DNA from 2 places in the Streptomyces sp. 351MFTsu5.1 genome. Region 2 is predicted to be linked to the other one. Evidence: riboswitches for the same ligand, from Rfam matches in the RefSeq annotation. Region 2 holds a riboswitch; the other holds the start of a gene.
The links. Region 2 has a riboswitch for S-adenosylmethionine ahead of thrC (threonine synthase). Riboswitches for the same ligand answer to the same signal wherever they lie in the genome.
Positions count from the first base shown of each region.

Region 1: it holds a riboswitch for S-adenosylmethionine, as region 2 does, so the genes downstream of both, H295_RS0121390 (aminotransferase class V-fold PLP-dependent enzyme) here and thrC (threonine synthase) in region 2, are expected to answer to the same signal.

Region 1 is NZ_KB911783.1:109,364-118,671, forward strand. It holds gene H295_RS0121380 (cytochrome b) at 1-279, shown strand, start outside; gene trpD (anthranilate phosphoribosyltransferase) at 428-1,492, shown strand; SAM riboswitch class IV at 1,569-1,685, shown strand; gene H295_RS0121390 (aminotransferase class V-fold PLP-dependent enzyme) at 1,808-3,169, shown strand; gene H295_RS0121395 (protein kinase domain-containing protein) at 3,237-5,381, shown strand; gene H295_RS0121400 (Lrp/AsnC family transcriptional regulator) at 5,399-5,680, opposite strand; gene H295_RS0121405 (rhomboid family intramembrane serine protease) at 5,677-6,417, opposite strand; gene H295_RS0121410 (hypothetical protein) at 6,582-6,821, shown strand; gene H295_RS0121415 (NYN domain-containing protein) at 6,856-8,199, shown strand; gene H295_RS0121420 (C40 family peptidase) at 8,411-9,308, shown strand, end outside.
Region 2 is NZ_KB911796.1:2,182-11,489, reverse strand. It holds gene H295_RS0135365 (alpha,alpha-trehalose-phosphate synthase (UDP-forming)) at 1-1,234, opposite strand, end outside; gene H295_RS0135360 (glucosyl-3-phosphoglycerate synthase) at 1,349-2,293, opposite strand; SAM riboswitch class I at 2,440-2,595, shown strand; gene thrC (threonine synthase) at 2,613-3,893, shown strand; gene H295_RS0135350 (MoaD/ThiS family protein) at 3,890-4,165, shown strand; gene H295_RS0135345 (cold-shock protein) at 4,621-4,827, shown strand; gene groL (chaperonin GroEL) at 5,457-7,079, shown strand; gene H295_RS0135335 (NADH:flavin oxidoreductase) at 7,394-8,524, shown strand; gene H295_RS44120 (GNAT family N-acetyltransferase) at 8,735-8,941, shown strand; gene H295_RS0135325 (metallophosphoesterase family protein) at 8,975-9,308, shown strand, end outside.

The DNA.
Region 1 (9,308 bases), on a different contig from region 2:
CGCGAGTCCGGCATCATCAAGCGCCTGCCGCACGGTGAGTTCATCGAGGTGCACGAGCCGCTCAGCCAGGAGCAGCTGCACACGCTCACGGCGCACGAGCAGTACAAGCCGGCCGAGATCGGCCCCACGGTCGACGAGAACGGCGTCGAGCGCAAGGTCGGCCGCTCCGAGAAGCTGCGTGCCAAGCTCAGCGAGGCGTACTACGGCGAGGAAGCCCAGATCGCCAAGCCGACCGTCGAGGAGTACAAGGAGATCACGAGCGGCCACGGCCACCACTGATCACTGCTTGTCGCTGCGCTCGCCACGGCGCGGTTGAAAGGGCCCCGTCCGAACACCGGACGGGGCCCTTTGCCGTGCCCCGGGCTGGATAGGGTGGGCGCAACACTCGTGTTCTTCTACTTCTTCTACGACGACCAGGAGCGGCCCCATGAGCGCTGTGACCCCCGCTGGAGGCGACACCGCGGCGGGCCGTTCCTGGCCCGAGGTGCTGAACGCCCTGCTGTACGGCCGTGACCAGAGCGCCGACGCGACGGCGTGGGCGATGGACCGGATCATGCAGGGCGAGGCGACCGACGCGCAGATCGCCGGTTTCGTGGTCGCCCTCCGGGCCAAGGGCGAGACGGTCGAGGAGATCAACGGGCTGGTGCGGACGATGTACGCGCACGCCAATGTGATCGAGGTCCCCGGGCGGACCGTGGACATCGTCGGCACGGGTGGCGACGGTGCCAAGACCGTCAACATCTCCACGATGTCGGCGATCGTCGTGGCCGGCACCGGTGCCACGGTCGTCAAGCACGGCAACCGGGCCGCCTCCTCCGCGTCCGGCGCCTCGGACGTCCTGGAGAAGCTCGGCGTCAACCTGGAGCTGACCCCGCAGCGGGTGGCCGAGGTGGCCGGCGAGGCCGGGATCACCTTCTGCTTCGCGATCAAGTTCCATCCGGCGCTGCGTCACGCGGGCGCCGCCCGCGGTCAGTTGGGCATCCGCACGGTGTTCAACATCCTCGGCCCCCTCACCAACCCCGCCCGGGTGCGGTCCCAGGCCGTCGGGGTCGCCGATCCGCGCATGGCACCCGTCGTCGCGGGCGTCTTCGCCGAACGCGGCAACTCCTCCCTGGTCTTCCGCGGTGACGACGGGCTCGACGAGCTGACGACCACCTCGACCTCCCACGTCTGGGTCGTCCGGGACGGCAAGGTCACCGAGGAGAGCTTCGACCCCCGGGACGTCGGCATCGACCTGGTCCCGGTGGAGGCCCTGCGCGGCGGTGACCCGGCGTACAACGCGGAGGTCGCCAGGAAGCTCCTGGACGGCGAGACCGGCCCCGTCCGGGACGCCGTACTCCTGAACTCGGCGGCCGCGCTGGTCGCCCTGGACCCGGGCACCGGGACGCTGGCCGAGCAGCTGCGGGCCGGGATGGACAAGGCCGCGGAGTCGATCGACTCCGGGGCGGCCAAGCGGACCCTGGAGCGCTGGGTGGCCGCGAGCAACGCATAGCAGCCGGCGGGGTGTCGTCCCGCGATCCGGACACGGGTTGCGGGACGACGATCACCTCGCGTAAGTTTTTCGACCAGGTCATGAGTGACAGTCATGAGGCCCCGGCCGACTGTCCGGCAACCCTCCGTCCGTGGCGGGGTGCCCCGGGTGAAGACCAGGCCGCAGGCAGCGAGGTCTGTGGCAAGCGCGGATCCCTCACGAACCAGGGATCCTGGTCGTTCGAGGAGTCTTCCGTGAGCAAGCGAATGCGATAGGGCGCCGAGCCCCCATCTCCGCAACCCCCTCTCACCTTTCTCTTTTGCCCGGGAGTTCCCCATGTCTGTCTTCACCGCTGCCCCCGCCCAGACCATTTGTGCCCAGCTGCCCGTTCTGGGCCGAGATGTCACCGTCCCGCTCGTGACCGGCGGCGAAGTCACCTACGCGGCGCTCGACTACGCGGCCAGCGCCCCCGCCCTCCAGCGCGTCTGGGACGACGTGGCGGCCTACGCGCCCTACTACGGCAGCGTGCACCGCGGGGCCGGTTACCTGTCCCAGCTGTCGACCGACCTGTTCGAGAACGCCCGCAAGACGGTCACGGAGTTCCTCGACTGCCGCGAGGACGACCAGCTGGTCTTCACCCGGTCCACCACCGACTCGCTCAACCTGCTCGCCGCCGCGCTCCCGGCCGACTGCCAGGTCTTCGTCTTCGAGACCGAGCACCACGCGAGCCTGCTGCCCTGGCAGGACGCCCGGGTCAGCTACCTCGACGCCCCCCGCACCCCGCGGCAGGCCGTCGAGACCCTGGAGAAGGCACTCGCCGCCCGTGACCCGCGGGGCCCGGCCCTGGTCTGCGTCACCGGCGCCTCCAACGTCACCGGCGAACTGTGGCCGGTCCGCGAGCTGGCCGCCGCCGCTCACGCCCACGGCGCCCGGATCGTCCTGGACGCCGCCCAGCTGGCCCCGCACCACCCGGTGAGCGTCCGTGACCTGGACGTCGACTGGGTCGCCTTCTCCGGCCACAAGCTGTACGCCCCGTTCGGCTCCGGCGTCCTGGCCGGCCGTGCCGACTGGCTCAAGGCGGCCGACCCCTACCTCGCCGGCGGTGGCGCCAGCCGCAAGGTCACCCGGCGCGAGGACGGGGGAGTGGACGTGGAGTGGCACGACACCGCCGCCCGCCACGAGGCCGGCTCCCCGAACGTCATCGGCGCCTACTCCATCGCCTCGGCCTGCAAGGCCCTCACCGAGGCCGGCTTCGACACCCTGGTCGCCCGCGAGCAGCACCTGATCGAGAAGGTGAAGGCGGGTCTCGCCGAGGTCCCGGAGGTGCGGATCCTCTCCCTCTTCGGCGACGACGCCCCCCGCGTCGGCGTGATCTCCTTCGTCGTCGAGGGCTGGAACAGCTCCCACTTCGCCGCGGCGCTCTCCGCCGAGTACGGCATCGGCGTCCGCGACGGCCTCTTCTGCGCCCACCCCCTCGTCCGCACCCTCCTCGGCAGCGACCCGCAGACCCAGGGCGAGTGCGGGGCCCCCGAGGCGGCGCCCGGCGAGAAGTCCCTGAACGCGATCCGCGTGAGCTTCGGCGCGGGCACCCCGGACGAGCACGTGGAGCGTTTTGTGCGGGCCGTGAAGGAACTGGTCGCGGACGGTGCGAAGTGGCAGTACCGCACCGAGGACGGCCGCTGCGTCCCGGCCGTCTGACGTACCGGCGTCCACCCCGCGTATACGCTCGCTTCCGGCAGCCGTACGGAGGCAGGGGGAGCACGGGGTGCAGGAGCTGCGGGAGACCGATCCGCGGACCATCGGACCGTACGGGGTCCTCGGAAGACTCGGGTCCGGCGGGATGGGCGAGGTGTATCTCGCCGAGGCCCGGGGCGGGCTGCGGCTCGCGGTGAAGGTGGTGCGGGCGGAGCACGCCGAGGACCGCACCTTCCGCGCCCGGTTCCGGCACGAGGTGCGGGCCGCGCAGACCGTCGGCGGCGCCGGCACGTACACCGCGCGGGTCGTCGACGCCGACACCGAGGCCGCGCGGCCGTGGATGGCCAGCGAGTTCGTGGCCGGCCCCAACCTGCGGGACGCGGTGCTCGACCGGGGGCCGCTGGGCGCGGACGCGGTACGGCTGCTGGCGGGGGCGCTCGCCGAGGCGCTCGCCGCGATCCACGCCAAGGGTCTGGTGCACCGGGACCTCAAGCCCTCCAACATCCTGCTCGCGCCGGACGGGCCCCGGGTCATCGACTTCGGGATCGTCCGGGCGCTGGAAGGGACCGCGCTGACCCGGACCGGGGTGGTCGTCGGCTCGGTCGGCTATCTCTCGCCCGAGCAGATCCGCAACGGCGCCCAGGTGGTCCCGGCCAGCGACGTCTTCTCCCTCGGCGCGGTCCTCGCGTACGCGTCCGGCGGGAAGGAACCGTTCGGTGAGGGGCAGGACTCGGTCGTCCTGCTGCGGATCCTGACCGGGGACGTCGACCTGTCCGCCGTACCGGAGGAACAGCTGCCGCTGGTGGAGGCCTGTCTGCGGGACGATCCCGCGGCGCGGCCGACGCCCGCCGAGCTGGTCGCGGCCGTGGGACACACCGCCGGTTCGTTGCGGGAGGGCCTGCGCGAGGGATGGTTCTCCGGAGGGCCGCCGACCGTGGCCCTCGACGGCGACGAGCGCTGGGTGCCGGAGGACGGGTCGCGGGAGCGGCTCAGCGGGGTGGAGTACATGGCGCCCATGACGGTCACCGACGTGCCCGAGACCACCGGCCCCGCCTCGGCGAGGCCCTCGCGGCGCCGGATCCTGGCGGCCTGGGCCGGTGGCGCGGGGGCGGTCGGCGCCGGGGGCCTGGGCTGGTGGCTGCTGCGGAGCCCCTCGGGCTCCGCCTCCTCCGCGGGCGCGGGCGCGGGCCGCTCCGTGCAGGGCGGCCCGGTCGCGGCCGAGGTGGGATGGACGTACGCCGTGCAGGGGCTCGGCGGGCGGCGCGGCCCCTGTGCCGCCGTCTCGTCCGACGGCGCCCGGGTGTACGTCGGCGGTGCGGACGGCGCGATGCACGCGCTGGACCTGGGCGGCCGGCCGGTGTGGCGGACCCCGCTGGGCGGCGAGGCCATGTCCCCGCTCGCCACCGCGGACGGCGTGTACTGCCTGCTGGAGAACGACCAGGAAGGGGCGTCCGAGCTGTGCGCGCTCGGCCCGCACGGCAAGGTCCGCTGGAAGAAGGCATTCGCCGCGAACAGCCAGTTCCCGGTGGCCTCCGGACGCCTGGTCCTGGTCTCCTACGGCGACGGCTCGGACGCGGGCGGGGTGCGCGCCTACGCCCCCGACGGCAGTGTGCGCTGGTCCACGCCCACGGGTGCGGCGCCCACCAGCGAGCCCCTGGTGGCGGACGGGGTGGTGTACGTCGGCACCTTCGGGGACGAGGTGCAGGCCCTGGACGCGCAGACCGGCAGACGGCTCTGGGCCACCAAGGCCGGCGCCGACACCGGGCGGCCCGCGCTGGTCGGCGGCACCCTGGTGGTCGGCTCCGGCGGCGAGCAGATGCTGCACGGCCTCAGCCGCGCGGGCAGGCCCCTGTGGAACTCGGGCAACGACAGGGTGTACGGCAGCCGCTACTTCACCTGCGTGCCCTTCGCGGGACTCGGCGTCACCGCGTCCGACTTCGAGCTCGTCGCCCTCGACCCCGCCGACGGATCGACCGCGTGGTCCTTCCGGTTCACCGACGACGGGAGCCAGTACAGCGACCCGGTGGTCCATGGCGACACCGTCTACGTGCGGCGGGGTTCGACGCTCTACGGTCTCGACCGCAAGGGCCGGCGGGTCTGGCGGAAGCGGGTCGAGGGCGGTGCGTCCGTCGGCACCCAGTCACCGGTCGTCCGGGACGGCCGGATCTACGTCGCGACCGCCGACGGCATCACGGCGCTCGCGCTGGACTCCTAGCCGCCGATACCGGTCAGCTAGCTGTCGAGGCCGATCGCGAAGGCGGCCTCCAGGTCGTGCTGGGAGTACGTGCGGAAGGCCACGTGGGTGTCGGTGGCCTCCACGCCCGGGATCTTGCTGATGCTGCCGGGGATGACCTCGGCGAGGTCCTCGTGCTGCTTCACCCGGACCATGGCGATCAGGTCGTACGTGCCCGTCACGGAGAAGACCTCGCTCACGGACTCCAGCGCGGCGATCCGCTCCGCGATCTCGGGGATCCGGTCCACGCTGGTCTTGATGAGGACGATCGCGGTGATCACGGCTGGTTCTCTCCCTCGGGGGCCGGAGCTGGGGCGGCCCTCACTCTAGTCGTACGGCCGAAACGCACCCAGGCGAAGGCCAGGCCCAGGCCGAAGCCCACCACGTGGGCGAGATAGGCCACCCCCGGTCCCTCGTTCGCCCGGCCCGCCGCCAGCCACTGGAGGGTCGCCCAGAACGGCAGGACGACCCAGGCCGGGAAGCGCAGCGGGAGGAAGAAGAGGAACGGCAGGAGACTGGTCACCCGGGCTCGGGGGAACAGGAAGAGGCACGCCCCGAGGACCGCGGAGATCGCCCCGGACGCGCCCACCAGGGACTGCTCCGAGCCGGCGTTGGCGGCCGCGTAGCCCAGCAGGGCGAGGTAGCCGCTGCAGAGGTAGAAGAGGAGGAACTGGACCCGGCCCATCCGTTCCTCGGTCATCACGCCGAAGACGTAGAGGAAGAGCATGTTGCCCAGCAGGTGCACCCAGCTGCCGTGGATGAACAGCGCGGTGGCCGGCGACAGGGTGGCGGCGGCGGAGCCCTCGAAGAGCTCGGCGGGGACCACGCCCCAGCGGTGGAACCAGGCCCGCTGGGCGGCCAGGAGCGCGTCGCCGTGGCCGTAGGCCGGATTGAGGCCGGACGCGGGGCCGACCAGGAAGACCAGGAAGCACAGGGCGATCAGGCCGTAGGTGACCGGTGCCGACCCCTGCAACGACCTGCGTGCTCCACCGACCGTCACCCTCCAGTTGCGGATCATGAACACAGAGCATGACGTAACGGGACGCAAGCCGACAGACCGCCTCGCCGCCGTGGACGCCCGAGCGGCGAGTACCCGCCAGGCCGTAGGGTTACGTGCCACACCCCGGGGACCCCGGAGTGTCGCGGACAATAGAAGGCCTAGAAGGAAAGAGCACAGTCACGATGACGGTTCCCCTCCCGACCGCCTCGACGCGGTGGCGCTGCACCCTCTGCGGCAACCTCACGCGCTTCGACGTGACCCGCTCGTCGAAGGTCGTCGAGTACGTCCACCTCGACCTGGCAGGAGAGCCGAAGGTCGAGGAGCGCGAGGTGGTCAGTGAGACCATCGAGTCGGTGCGGTGCCGCTGGTGCAACGCCGTGGACCAGGTGGAACTCGTCGACAGGCCGGGCGCCGACTCCTGAGCGGAGCGGCCCCGCAGGTATTGGGGTGTGACGGATGGTGGAGACCACGGGCGGGGGGCCGGGCGACGGCGCCGCCGAGGTGCTCGACCGTCCGCTGCCCGACGGCGTGCGACGCCGGGTCGTGCACATCGTCTCGGAGGGCTTCGGCGGGCTGACCGTCGGCGAGCTGCCCGCACAGCTGCGGCAGTACGCCCGTTTCGCACCCAACCGGCGGGCCAAGTTCGCGGGCAACGCGATGGCGGCCGCGCTGGAGACCGATCCGCTGTTCCGGCAGCGCATCGCGGAGAAGTTCAGAGAGGCGCAGCCGGAGCTGTGCGGTGCTCTGGACTCCGGTGCGCCGCCCCCGGCCGCGGATCCGCTCGACGTGGCGGCCGCGGCCTATGTGCTGCGGCCCGTCGGCTGGGTCAAGCTGGTCACCGCGGCCGGCGAGGAGGCCCTGCGGGCGGACGCCGAGCGGGCCGACGAAGAGGCCCGCGCCGAGCTGGAGCGGTTGCGCGAGGAGCTCGCGGCGGCGCGTGACCAGACGCGCGTCGAGACCGAGCGGCTGCGCGCCGAGCTGGAATCGGCCAAGAAGGAAGCCGAATCGCTTCACCGCAAACTCCGCGCGGCCCACAGCGACGTCAAACGGGGCGAGGCGGCTCTGCGCAAGGTGCAGGGCGAGATGGACACCGTGCGCGCCGAGGGGCAGGCCCAGGTGTCGGCCGCGGAGAGCGAGACGCGGCGCCTGAAGGCCCGGCTCGGCGAGGCGGAGGCGGCCCTGGAGGCCACGCGCAGAGCGGCGCGGGAGGGGCGCAGCGTCGAGGACATGCGCGTGCGTCTGCTGCTGGACACCGTGCTGGACGCGGCCCAAGGACTGCGCCGGGAACTGGCGTTGCCGCCTGTCTCGGTGCGGCCCGCGGAGACCGTGGACGCGGTCGAACCGGGACGAATGACCCCGAAGGACATCGCCGCGCGGGCCCTGTCGGACAGTGACCCGGCGATCCTGGACCAGCTTCTCGCCCTGCCCCAGGCGCACTTGGTGGTGGACGGCTACAACGTCACCAAGACCGGCTATCCCCAGATGCCGCTGGAGAAGCAGCGCCTCAGGCTCCTCGGGCAGCTCTCCCAGCTCGCCGCGCAGACCGGCGCCGAGGTGACCTGTGTCTTCGACGGGGCCGAGCTGGCCGCGCCGGTGCTGCTCGCGCCGCCGCGCGGGGTGCGGGTGCTGTTCTCCAAGGCGGGTGTCACCGCCGACGAGTTGATCCGTCAGCTGGTGCGCGCGGAGCCTCCCGGACGGCCGGTGATCGTCGCCTCCACCGACCGCGAGGTCGCCGACGGCATCGCCAAGGCGGGGGCGCGGCCGGTCGCGTCGGCGGTACTTCTGAAGCGGCTGTCCTAAACCTTGAAGTTAGAGGTTTAACGCCCGAATTGGCCGCTATCGTCACGCAACGTAGGGTCAAGCCGACATCACTGCACGTGAGTTGTGTGTAAAGAATGCATGGCGTGACGGGATTTTGCTCCTGAGGATTTGAACTGATCACGGGAAGGTCACTAAGGTCTGGGCTCGAACCTCCGAGCGGGTGATCACTCAAAAGAAGGAGTTCACCTCCGTGGCGTCCCACCGTCGACCCAAGCAGCCGAGCCGAGTGCGCGTGACCGTGCTCACCACCGCAGCTGCTGCCGCCGTAGCCCTCAGCGCCAACGCCGCCAACGCGGCGCCGAGCGACAAGCCCAGCAAGGACGAGGTCAAGGCGAAGGTCGACGCGCTCTACGAGCAGGCCGAGCAGGCCACCGAGAAGCTCAACGGCGCCAAGGAGAAGCAGCAGGAGCTCCAGAAGGAGATCTCCACGGTCCAGGACAACGTGGCCCGCGGCCAGGAGGAGCTCAACGAACTGCGCGACTCCATAGGCCTCGCGGCCGCCGCGCAGTACCGCTCCGGCTCCATCGACTCCTCCCTCCAGCTCTTCCTCTCCTCGAACCCCGAGGACTACCTGGACAAGGCGTCCACCGCCGACCAGCTCAGCGCCCAGCAGGTGGACGCGCTGAAGAAGATCCAGGAGAAGCAGCGCGAACTCGCCCAGGAGCGCGCCGAGGCCACCGAGAAGCTCCAGGACCTCGCGAGCACCCGCGCCGAACTGGCCAAGCAGAAGAAGGCCGTTCAGGCCAAGCTGGCCGAGGCGCAGAAGCTCCTCAACTCGCTGACGGCCGCCGAGAAGGCCGCGCTCGCCGCGGCCGACGCCCGCGCCAGCCGCTCCGCCACCGAGCGCGTGGACCTCGGAGACGCGCCGGCCGCCTCCGCCCGGGCCGAGGCCGCCTTCCGGGCCGGCCAGACCCAGCTCGGCAAGCCGTACGTCTACGGCGCCACCGGCACCGCCTCCTACGACTGCTCGGGCTTCACCTCCTGGTCCTACGCCCAGGCCGGCGTCACCATCCCGCGCACCTCCCAGGCCCAGGCCAATGCCGGCACCCGGATCTACTCCGAGAGCCAGCTCAAGGTCGGCGACCTGG
Region 2 (9,308 bases):
ACGGGTTGACCGTGATCGCGTCCTCGCCCAGCTCCTCGTACGCCCCGGCCTCCCGCGACAGCACCAGCGCGCACCCCTCGTCGGAGACCACCGGCACCTCCTTCGCGACCAGGTTCATACCGTCCCGGATCGGGTTGACCAGCGCCACGTCGGCCAGCCGGTACGCGGCGAGCGAGCGCGCGAAGTCGTCCTTGACGTGCAGCACGACCGGCGTCCAGCCCGGCGTGCCGAACGCGTCGTTGACCTCGTCCGCGACCCGCTGCACCTCGGCCGTGTAGTCCCGGTACACCGCGAGGTCCTGCCGGGACGGGTAGGCGAACGCCACGTGCACGACCCGCTCCCGCCACTCGGGCCGCGACTCCAGCAGCCGCCGGTAGGCCAGCAGCCCGCGCACGATGTTCTTGGACAGCTCGGTCCGGTCCACCCGCACGATCGTCTTCCGGCCCGCGCCGATCTCCTCGCGCAGACCGACGATGCGCTCCTCGACATCGGCCGCGTGCGACCGCTCGCGCAGGAAGTCCGCGTCCGCGCCCAGCCCGTGCACGCCGACCTGTGTGTCCCCGAGCCCGCCCGCGCACTCCGTGGCGCAGGCCGTGAAGGCGTCCGCCCACCGCCGGGTCAGGAACCCGAGCCGGTCGGCGCCGAGCATGCCGCGCAGCAGCTGCGCCGCGATGTCGTCCGGCAGCATCCGGAAGTAGTCCACCGGCGCCCACGGCGTGTGCGAGAAATGGCTGATCCGCAGGTCGGGGCGGAGCTCGCGGAGCATCCCCGGGACCAGGCACAGGTGGTAGTCCTGCACCAGGACCGCCGCCCCCTCGGCCGCCTCCTCCGCCAGCGCCTCGGCGAAGGCGCGGTTGTACGTCTCGTACGACGCCCACTGGCGCCGGAACTCCGCGTCGAAGACCGGCTCCAGCGGGGTCTGGTAGAGCATGTGGTGGACGAACCAGAGCACCGAGTTGGCGACGCCGTTGTACGCGTCCGCGTGCACGTCGGCCGGGATCGCGAGCATCCGCACGCCGTCCTCGCCGACGCCCTGCCGGACGGCTTCCCGGTCGCCGTCGGAGAGGGCCGAGCACACCCACAGGGCGTCGGCCTCCGGCCCGATCGCCGAGAGGCCGGAGACCAGGCCGCCGCCGCCGCGCTTCGCTGTGAGCTCGCCGTCCTCCTGGACCTCGTACGAGACGGGGCCTCTGTTGGATGCGACCAGTACGTGGGCGTTGTGCGAGGGAGCCATGCCTCGACATCTAGCCCGGGGTGCAACCGCTCAAACGTTCCCGTGGGGCGCGTGGTCGGCTACCGGCCGGTGGGGGCTGGTCGCGCCGTTCCCCGCGCCCCTGACGGGGCGCTCTTACGCAGCCTTTTTCTTCATGTACTCCGGGATTTCCGTCATCGGTGGACGTTCCTCCGTGTCGACCGAGTAGGTGCGGGGCTCGAAGCCCTCCTCCCCCCGTTCGAACTGGGTCAGGGACGGGCGGATCAGGTGGCCGCGGGCCAGGCGGAGCTGGGCCGTGCGGTAGATCGCCGCCGACATGCGGCCCAGGGCCTGGCCGTCCTGGTGGCGGTGCTTGCGGACGCCGACGTCGACCTGGGCGAGGGCGTCCAGGCCCACCAGGTGCAGCGCGTCGACCAGCATGCCCAGCTCGACGCCGTAGCCGACGGGGAACGGCAGCTGCTCCAGGAGGCTGCGGCGGGCCGCGTACTCGCCGCCCAGCGGCTGCACGAAGCCGGCCAGCTGCGGCCAGTGCATGTTCAGCAGCGGGCGCGCCATGAGCTCGGTGACCCGGCCGCCCTGACCCGCCGCGCCGCCCAGGGGGCGGTCGTACATGCCCTTGACCAGGTCGACCCCGGGGTCGGTGAGCAGCGGGCCGACGATGCCCAGGACGAAGTCCGAGGAGAACTCCTTCAGGTCGGCGTCGATGAAGCAGACGATGTCCCCGCGGGTGACCAGCAGGGAGCGCCACAGCACCTCGCCCTTGCCCGGGAGGGCGGGCAGCCTGGGCAGGATCTCGTCGCGGTGCACCACGGTGGCGCCGGCCGCGGCGGCGACCTCGGAGGTGCGGTCGGTCGATCCCGAGTCGACGACGACGATCTCGTCGACGAGCGGAACCTGCCGCACCAGGTCGTGACGTATCACGGAGACGATGTCACCGACCGTCTCCTCCTCGTTGAGCGCGGGCAGCACGACACTGACCGTCTGCCCGGTGCGCTGCTTGGCGGCCATGATCTGGTGGAGCGGGCGATCGGTCACCGACCAGGAGCGGGTGCTCAGCCAGCGCTCGACTTCTTCCAGCACGTAGGCGGCTCCTTCGTGTGTGGTCCGGGTGATCCGTCTCGCGGTTCGGACGGACTATCTCAACTGTCCTGGTTGTCGGTTACAGTCTTGAACAACGCGGGTGACCATCGCATGTCCTGGACCGCCCGCCGACCACAACTTCATACCGCTCATCCAGAGGGGCAGAGGGATACGGCCCGATGAAGCCCCGGCAACCCTCCAGTCGGTTCTCGTAGATCACTGTTGATCATTTCGCGAGGCTCCCGGCTAGGGAAGGTGCCAAATCCGTCTCACGGCGAAACGCGTCGTGAGGAAGATGAGGAGAAAGGGCCTCGCCTCCATGGCTGCGCAGACTGTTGCAAGCACCACGAACTCCGTCGACCTGGGTCCCGCCGCGGCACTGAGCTGCCGCGAGTGCGGTCACCGCGTGCCGCTCGGCCCGGTCTTCGCCTGCGAGGAGTGTTTCGGCCCGCTCGAGATCGCGTACGACTACTCGGCCTACGAAACCGAGGAACTCCGTAAGCAGATCGAGGCGGGACCCGCGAACATCTGGCGTTACGCCCCGCTGCTGCCCGTCCCCGCGGACGTGGCGGACAAGCCCAACATCAACCCCGGCTGGACCCCGCTCGTCAAGGCGGACAACCTCGCCCGGGAGCTCGGTGTCACCGGCGGCCTGTACATCAAGGACGACTCCGGCAACCCGACGCACTCCTTCAAGGACCGTGTCGTCGCGCAGGCCCTGGAGGCGGCGCGCGCGTTCGGCTTCACCACCCTGTCCTGCTCCTCGACCGGCAATCTCGCCGGTGCGGTCGGTGCCGCCGCCGCCCGGGCGGGCTTCCGCTCGTGCGTGTTCATCCCGCACGACCTGGAGCAGGGCAAGGTCGTCATGGCCGCGATCTACGGCGGCGAGCTCGTCGGCATCGAGGGCAACTACGACGACGTGAACCGCTTCTGCTCCGAGCTGATCGGCGACCCGGCCGGCGAGGGCTGGGGCTTCGTCAACGTCAACCTGCGGCCGTACTACGCCGAGGGCTCCAAGACGCTGGCGTACGAGATCTGCGAGCAGCTCGGCTGGAAGCTTCCCGACCAGCTGGTCGTGCCGATCGCGTCCGGCTCCCAGCTCACGAAGATCGACAAGGGGCTCCAGGAGCTGATCAAGCTCGGGCTCGTCGAGGACAGGCCGTACAAGATCTTCGGTGCGCAGGCGGAGGGGTGCAGCCCGGTCTCCGTCGCGTACAAGGCGGGGCACGACGTCGTACGGCCGCAGAAGCCGAACACCATCGCCAAGTCCCTCGCCATCGGCAACCCGGCGGACGGGCCGTACGTGCTGGACATCGCCCGTCGTACGGGGGGTGCCGTGGAGGACGTGAACGACGACCAGGTCGTGGACGCGATCAAGCTGCTGGCGCGGACCGAGGGCATCTTCGCGGAGACCGCGGGCGGCGTGACCGTGGGTGTGGCCCGCAAGCTGATCGAGAACGGTGTCCTCGACCCGACGAAGACCACGGTGGTACTGAATACCGGCGACGGTCTCAAGACCCTGGACGCGGTGGCCGGTACGGGGCTCACCGCCACGATTCGTCCGAACCTCGACTCTTTCCGAGAGGCTGGCCTCGCATGAGCGTCAACGTCCGCATCCCCACCATCCTGCGCACCTACACCGGCGGCCAGGCCGAGGTGCAGGCCGAGGGCGGGACCCTCGCCGAGGTCATCGCGGATCTGGAGAAGAACCACGCCGGTATCGCCGCACGTGTTCTCGACGACCAGGGCAAGCTGCGCCGGTTCGTCAATGTGTACGTGAATGACGACGACGTGCGGTTCGAGCAGGGGCTGGAGACGGCGACGCCCGACGGGGCGGGTGTCTCGATCATCCCGGCGGTCGCCGGCGGGTGAGCGCGACCGTGACCGTATGACTGGTCATTACCATCGGTAATGGTAATTACCGAGTGTTCAACTGATTGCCCCCTCCGCGAGAGAAGCGGAGGGGGCAATTCTCTATGGTTGAGCGCGGTACAGTTGGGGAACCAGGGTCTTTCTCCTTGCCGCACGCATATGAGTTCCTGCTCCGGATGCGATGAGAAGTAGCCAAAGTGTGTGCACCTTATGTGCCTTATGCGTCCTTTATGGGGCCCGACTTGCCCCGAATTCGGACGAATTCTCACTACATTCCGGACCCCTTCCGTCCAGAATTCTCGTCCGATTGACCTGTTGCAGACGGCAGTTGGACAGATACATTCAGCCGCGGTCGACGCGTTCCGGCGCACGCCCCCAACCATGTGGGGGGTGAGGTCTGACCCGGATCCGCGAAGTGCGGATCCGTGCAAGGGCCAGTAATAGGGGAGTTAGGCATGGCTCAGGGCACCGTCAAGTGGTTCAACGCGGAGAAGGGGTACGGCTTCATCGCGGTCGACGGTGGTGCGGATGTATTCGTCCACTACAGCGCGATCCAGATGGACGGTTACCGCACCCTTGAAGAGGGCCAGCGGGTCGAGTTCGAGATCTCGCAGGGTCAGAAGGGGCCGCAGGCGGACATGGTCCGTCTCGCGACTGGCTGAAGCACGCGCCGGGTAACAACAGCGTCGTTCTTCTTTTCCAACGAAGGGCTCGTACCCCATGGGGAGTCATGGGTACGGGCCCTTCGTCATGCGCGGGTTGTTGTCTGCGGGTGGGTGGGGGCTGGCGTTTTGCGCCCACGCGGCGGAGCCGCATCTCGATACAGCCCCGCGCCCCTGGGTGCCTGCGGCGGCCCGCCCGGCCTCGGTGGGGGCTTGTGTAGCGCGTTCTGTGTGGTGGGTGGGTCGGTGCCGGGGTGGGGGGTGTCCGTCCTCGGTCCGGCGGCTCGGTCTCTTGGTCAGTTCTCGGTTCCGGACGCCGGCCGCTGCGGGCGGACATCCCCCCACCCCGTCCCCTTCATGTCGTACGCGGCGAACTGTCCGGTGGGGGCGGACGCGCGTGGTCGGTGGGGTTGTGGGCGGGGTCGATCCACGAGAGGCGCTTGCACTCGACCATGCCGAGTGCTAATCATTGGCGTTAGCACTCTGAAGGTGAGAGTGACAACGAAGGACCGGGTCGGTGAGGCCCGCAGGCCGGGTGGGGAAGGAACCCACGAGGTGTGCGAGCCGTCCGTCGCGGGCGCGGGCGCGGTCCGAAGGAATCACCCCCAGTCCTGGAGGGACCACTTCACATGGCCAAGATCATCGCGTTCGACGAGGAGGCGCGGCGCGGCCTCGAGCGCGGCATGAACCAGCTCGCGGACGCCGTCAAGGTGACGCTCGGCCCCAAGGGCCGCAACGTCGTCCTCGAGAAGAAGTGGGGCGCCCCCACGATCACCAACGATGGTGTCTCCATCGCCAAGGAGATCGAGCTCGAGGACCCGTACGAGAAGATCGGCGCCGAGCTGGTCAAGGAAGTCGCCAAGAAGACGGACGACGTCGCCGGTGACGGTACGACCACCGCGACCGTGCTCGCCCAGGCCCTGGTCAAGGAAGGCCTGCGCAACGTAGCCGCCGGCGCCAACCCGATGGCCCTCAAGCGCGGTATCGAGAAGGCCGTCGAGGCCGTCTCCGCCGCCCTGCTCGAGCAGGCCAAGGATGTCGAGACCAAGGAGCAGATCGCTTCCACGGCCTCCATCTCCGCCGCCGACACCCAGATCGGCGAGCTCATCGCCGAGGCCATGGACAAGGTCGGCAAGGAAGGCGTCATCACCGTCGAGGAGTCCCAGACCTTCGGTCTGGAGCTGGAGCTCACCGAGGGTATGCGCTTCGACAAGGGCTACATCTCGGCGTACTTCGCCACCGACATGGAGCGCATGGAGGCGTCGCTCGACGACCCCTACATCCTCATCGCCAACTCCAAGATCGGCTCCGTCAAGGACCTGCTCCCGCTCCTGGAGAAGGTCATGCAGTCGGGCAAGCCGCTGCTGATCATCGCCGAGGACGTCGAGGGCGAGGCCCTGTCGACCCTGGTCGTCAACAAGATCCGCGGTACCTTCAAGTCCGTCGCCGTCAAGGCCCCGGGCTTCGGTGACCGCCGCAAGGCCATGCTCGGCGACATCGCCATCCTCACGGGCGGCGAGGTCATCTCCGAGGAGGTCGGCCTCAAGCTGGAGAACGCGACCCTGGACCTCCTGGGCCGCGCCCGCAAGGTCGTCATCACCAAGGACGAGACCACCATCGTCGACGGTGCCGGTTCCTCGGACCAGGTCAACGGCCGCGTGAACCAGATCCGTGCCGAGATCGAGAACAGCGACTCGGACTACGACCGCGAGAAGCTCCAGGAGCGCCTGGCCAAGCTCGCCGGTGGCGTCGCCGTCATCAAGGCCGGTGCCGCGACCGAGGTCGAGCTCAAGGAGCGCAAGCACCGCATCGAGGACGCCGTTCGCAACGCGAAGGCGGCCGTCGAGGAGGGCATCGTCGCCGGTGGTGGCGTGGCCCTGCTCCAGGCCTCCCAGGTGTTCGAGAAGCTGGAGCTCGAGGGTGACGAGGCGACCGGCGCCAACGCCGTGAAGCTCGCCCTGGAGGCCCCGCTCAAGCAGATCGCCGTGAACGGTGGTCTCGAGGGTGGCGTCGTCGTCGAGAAGGTCCGCAACCTCACCGTCGGCCACGGCCTGAACGCCGCGACCGGTGAGTACGTCGACATGATCGCCGAGGGCATCATCGACCCGGCGAAGGTGACGCGCTCTGCCCTGCAGAACGCCGCCTCCATCGCCGCGCTGTTCCTCACCACCGAGGCCGTCATCGCCGACAAGCCGGAGAAGGCCGCCGCGCCCGCCGGTGGCGGCATGCCGGGCGGTGACATGGACTTCTGATCATCCCCGGGCCGCGAGGCCTGACGGTTGATCAACGGTCTTGCCGGGGGCGGCACTTCCTGGGAACAGGGGGTGGCCGCCCCCGGTCTTTTCTTGCGCTATAGTTGATCACGAGCCGCCCGACGTGAACTCCCGTCGGTCGACTACGCGTTGGTGGTCCAAGGAAAGACGCCCCGCTTCCTGCGGGGAAATGCAGGTGCAAGGCCTGCCCGGCGCTCCATGTGAAGCCCGTCCCACGTCGTGGGGCGGGCTTCTGTCGTGCAGGGCACCTTGGTAGCGTATATGTACATGCACATACCAAGGAGTATCGCCTCGTGACCGCCTCCCCCGCCCCCTCCACCTCCCGTGCCGCCGAGATCCTCGCCCGCCCGGTCCACATCAACGGTCTGACCGTCCCGAACCGCATCGCCATGGCGCCCATGACCCGCATGTTCTCCCCGGGCGGCATCCCCGGCGAGGACGTGGCGTCGTACTACTCCCGCCGCGCGGCCGCCGGAGTCGGTCTCGTCGTCACCGAGGGCACCTACGTCGGCCACGAGTCGGCCGGGAACAGCGACCGCGTCCCGCGGTTCCACGGCGAGGAGCAGCTGGCCGGCTGGGCGAAGGTCGCCGAGCGGGTGCACGCGGCGGGCGGCACCATCGTCCCGCAGCTGTGGCACATCGGCATGGTGCGTGAGCAGGGCCAGGCGCCCTACGCCGACGCCCCCGCCGTCGGTCCCTCCGGTCTGCGCATCGGCGCCGACGAGCCCACCGGCAAGGCGATGACCCAGCTCGACCTGGACGACGTGATCGGCGCGTTCGCCCAGGCCGCGGCCGCCGCCGAGCGCATCGGCTTCGACGGCGTCGAGCTGCACGGCGCCCACGGCTACCTCCTCGACCAGTTCCTGTGGGCGGGCACCAACCGGCGCGGCGACTCCTACGGCGGTGACCCGGTCGCCCGTACGAAGTTCGCGGCGGAGATCGTGGCGGCCGTACGGGAGACGGTGTCGCCGGAGTTCCCGATCATCTTCCGGTACTCGCAGTGGAAGCAGGAGGCGTACAAGGCGCGGCTCGCCCAGACGCCGGAGGAGCTGGAGGCGATCCTCACGCCGCTGGCCTCCGCGGGCGTGGACGCCTTCCACGCCTCCACCCGCCGCTACTGGCTGCCCGAGTTCGACGGATCCGACCTCAACCTGGCCGGCTGGACGAAGAAGCTGACCGGCAAGACGACGATCACGGTCGGGTCGGTCGGGCTCGACGGCGACTTCATCCGCGGGTTCATGGGCGAGGGCTCGCCGGTCAAGGGGATCGACGACCTGCTCGACGCGCTGGAGCGCGAGGAGTACGACATGGTTGCCGTGGGGCGTGCGCTGCTTCAGGACCCGGAGTGGGCGGCGAAGGTGCTGGCGGGTCGGTTCGACGAGCTTCAGCCGTATGACGCGGCGGCGCTCAAGTCGTTGAGCTGACGGTTCGGTCGGGCGCTGCGGGTCGGTGGGGGTTGCTGTTCCCGGGGGCTGTGCCCCCAGACCCCCATCGGCCCGAAGGGCCTCGTCCTCAAACGCCGGACGGGCTGAAAGTGACGTGGCCGACAAAGGACCGAGCTCACGGCGGCGGAAGCGGCCGGGCTGGAGGGGAAGCCGGCGGCGGCCACTGACCCCGGGACCGCCCGGGCGATCATGGAGGTGGGGGAGCGGTTCGAGGCGGTCCATCCGGCCGAGCCGTTCTTCTGTCTCACCATTCTCGGCACCCACGCCGACCATCGCGGCAAGGGCCTCGGCATGGGACTGCTCGCCGAGGGTCTCCGCCGTGTCGACGAACTCGGCGCCCCGCCTACCTGGAGTCGACCGACCCCGCCAACCTCGCGGGGCCGGCCGGCGCGCTGACGCGGACGGCAACTCCCGCTAGCGTCAAGGGACATGCGGATCCTTCAGCTCTCGGACACCCATGTGGAGCGCACCGACGCTCCGAACAGTAACGGCGTCAACGCCACCGAATCGCTGCGGCTGATGCTCGCCGAGCTGCGGCACCTGCGGGACGTCGACGCGGTCGTCGTCACCGGGGACATCGCCGACCAGGGGGACGTGGAGGCCTACAGGGCGGTGCGGGAGCTGGTCGGGGAGTTCGCCCGGCCCCGGAAGGCCCCCGTCTTCTACACCACCGGCAACCACGACGAGCGCGAGGCCTTCGGCAAGGTGCTGGGCAGCGGTCATGCCGAGCCCGAGTGCGTGCTGGAGACCGACGCGGCGGAAC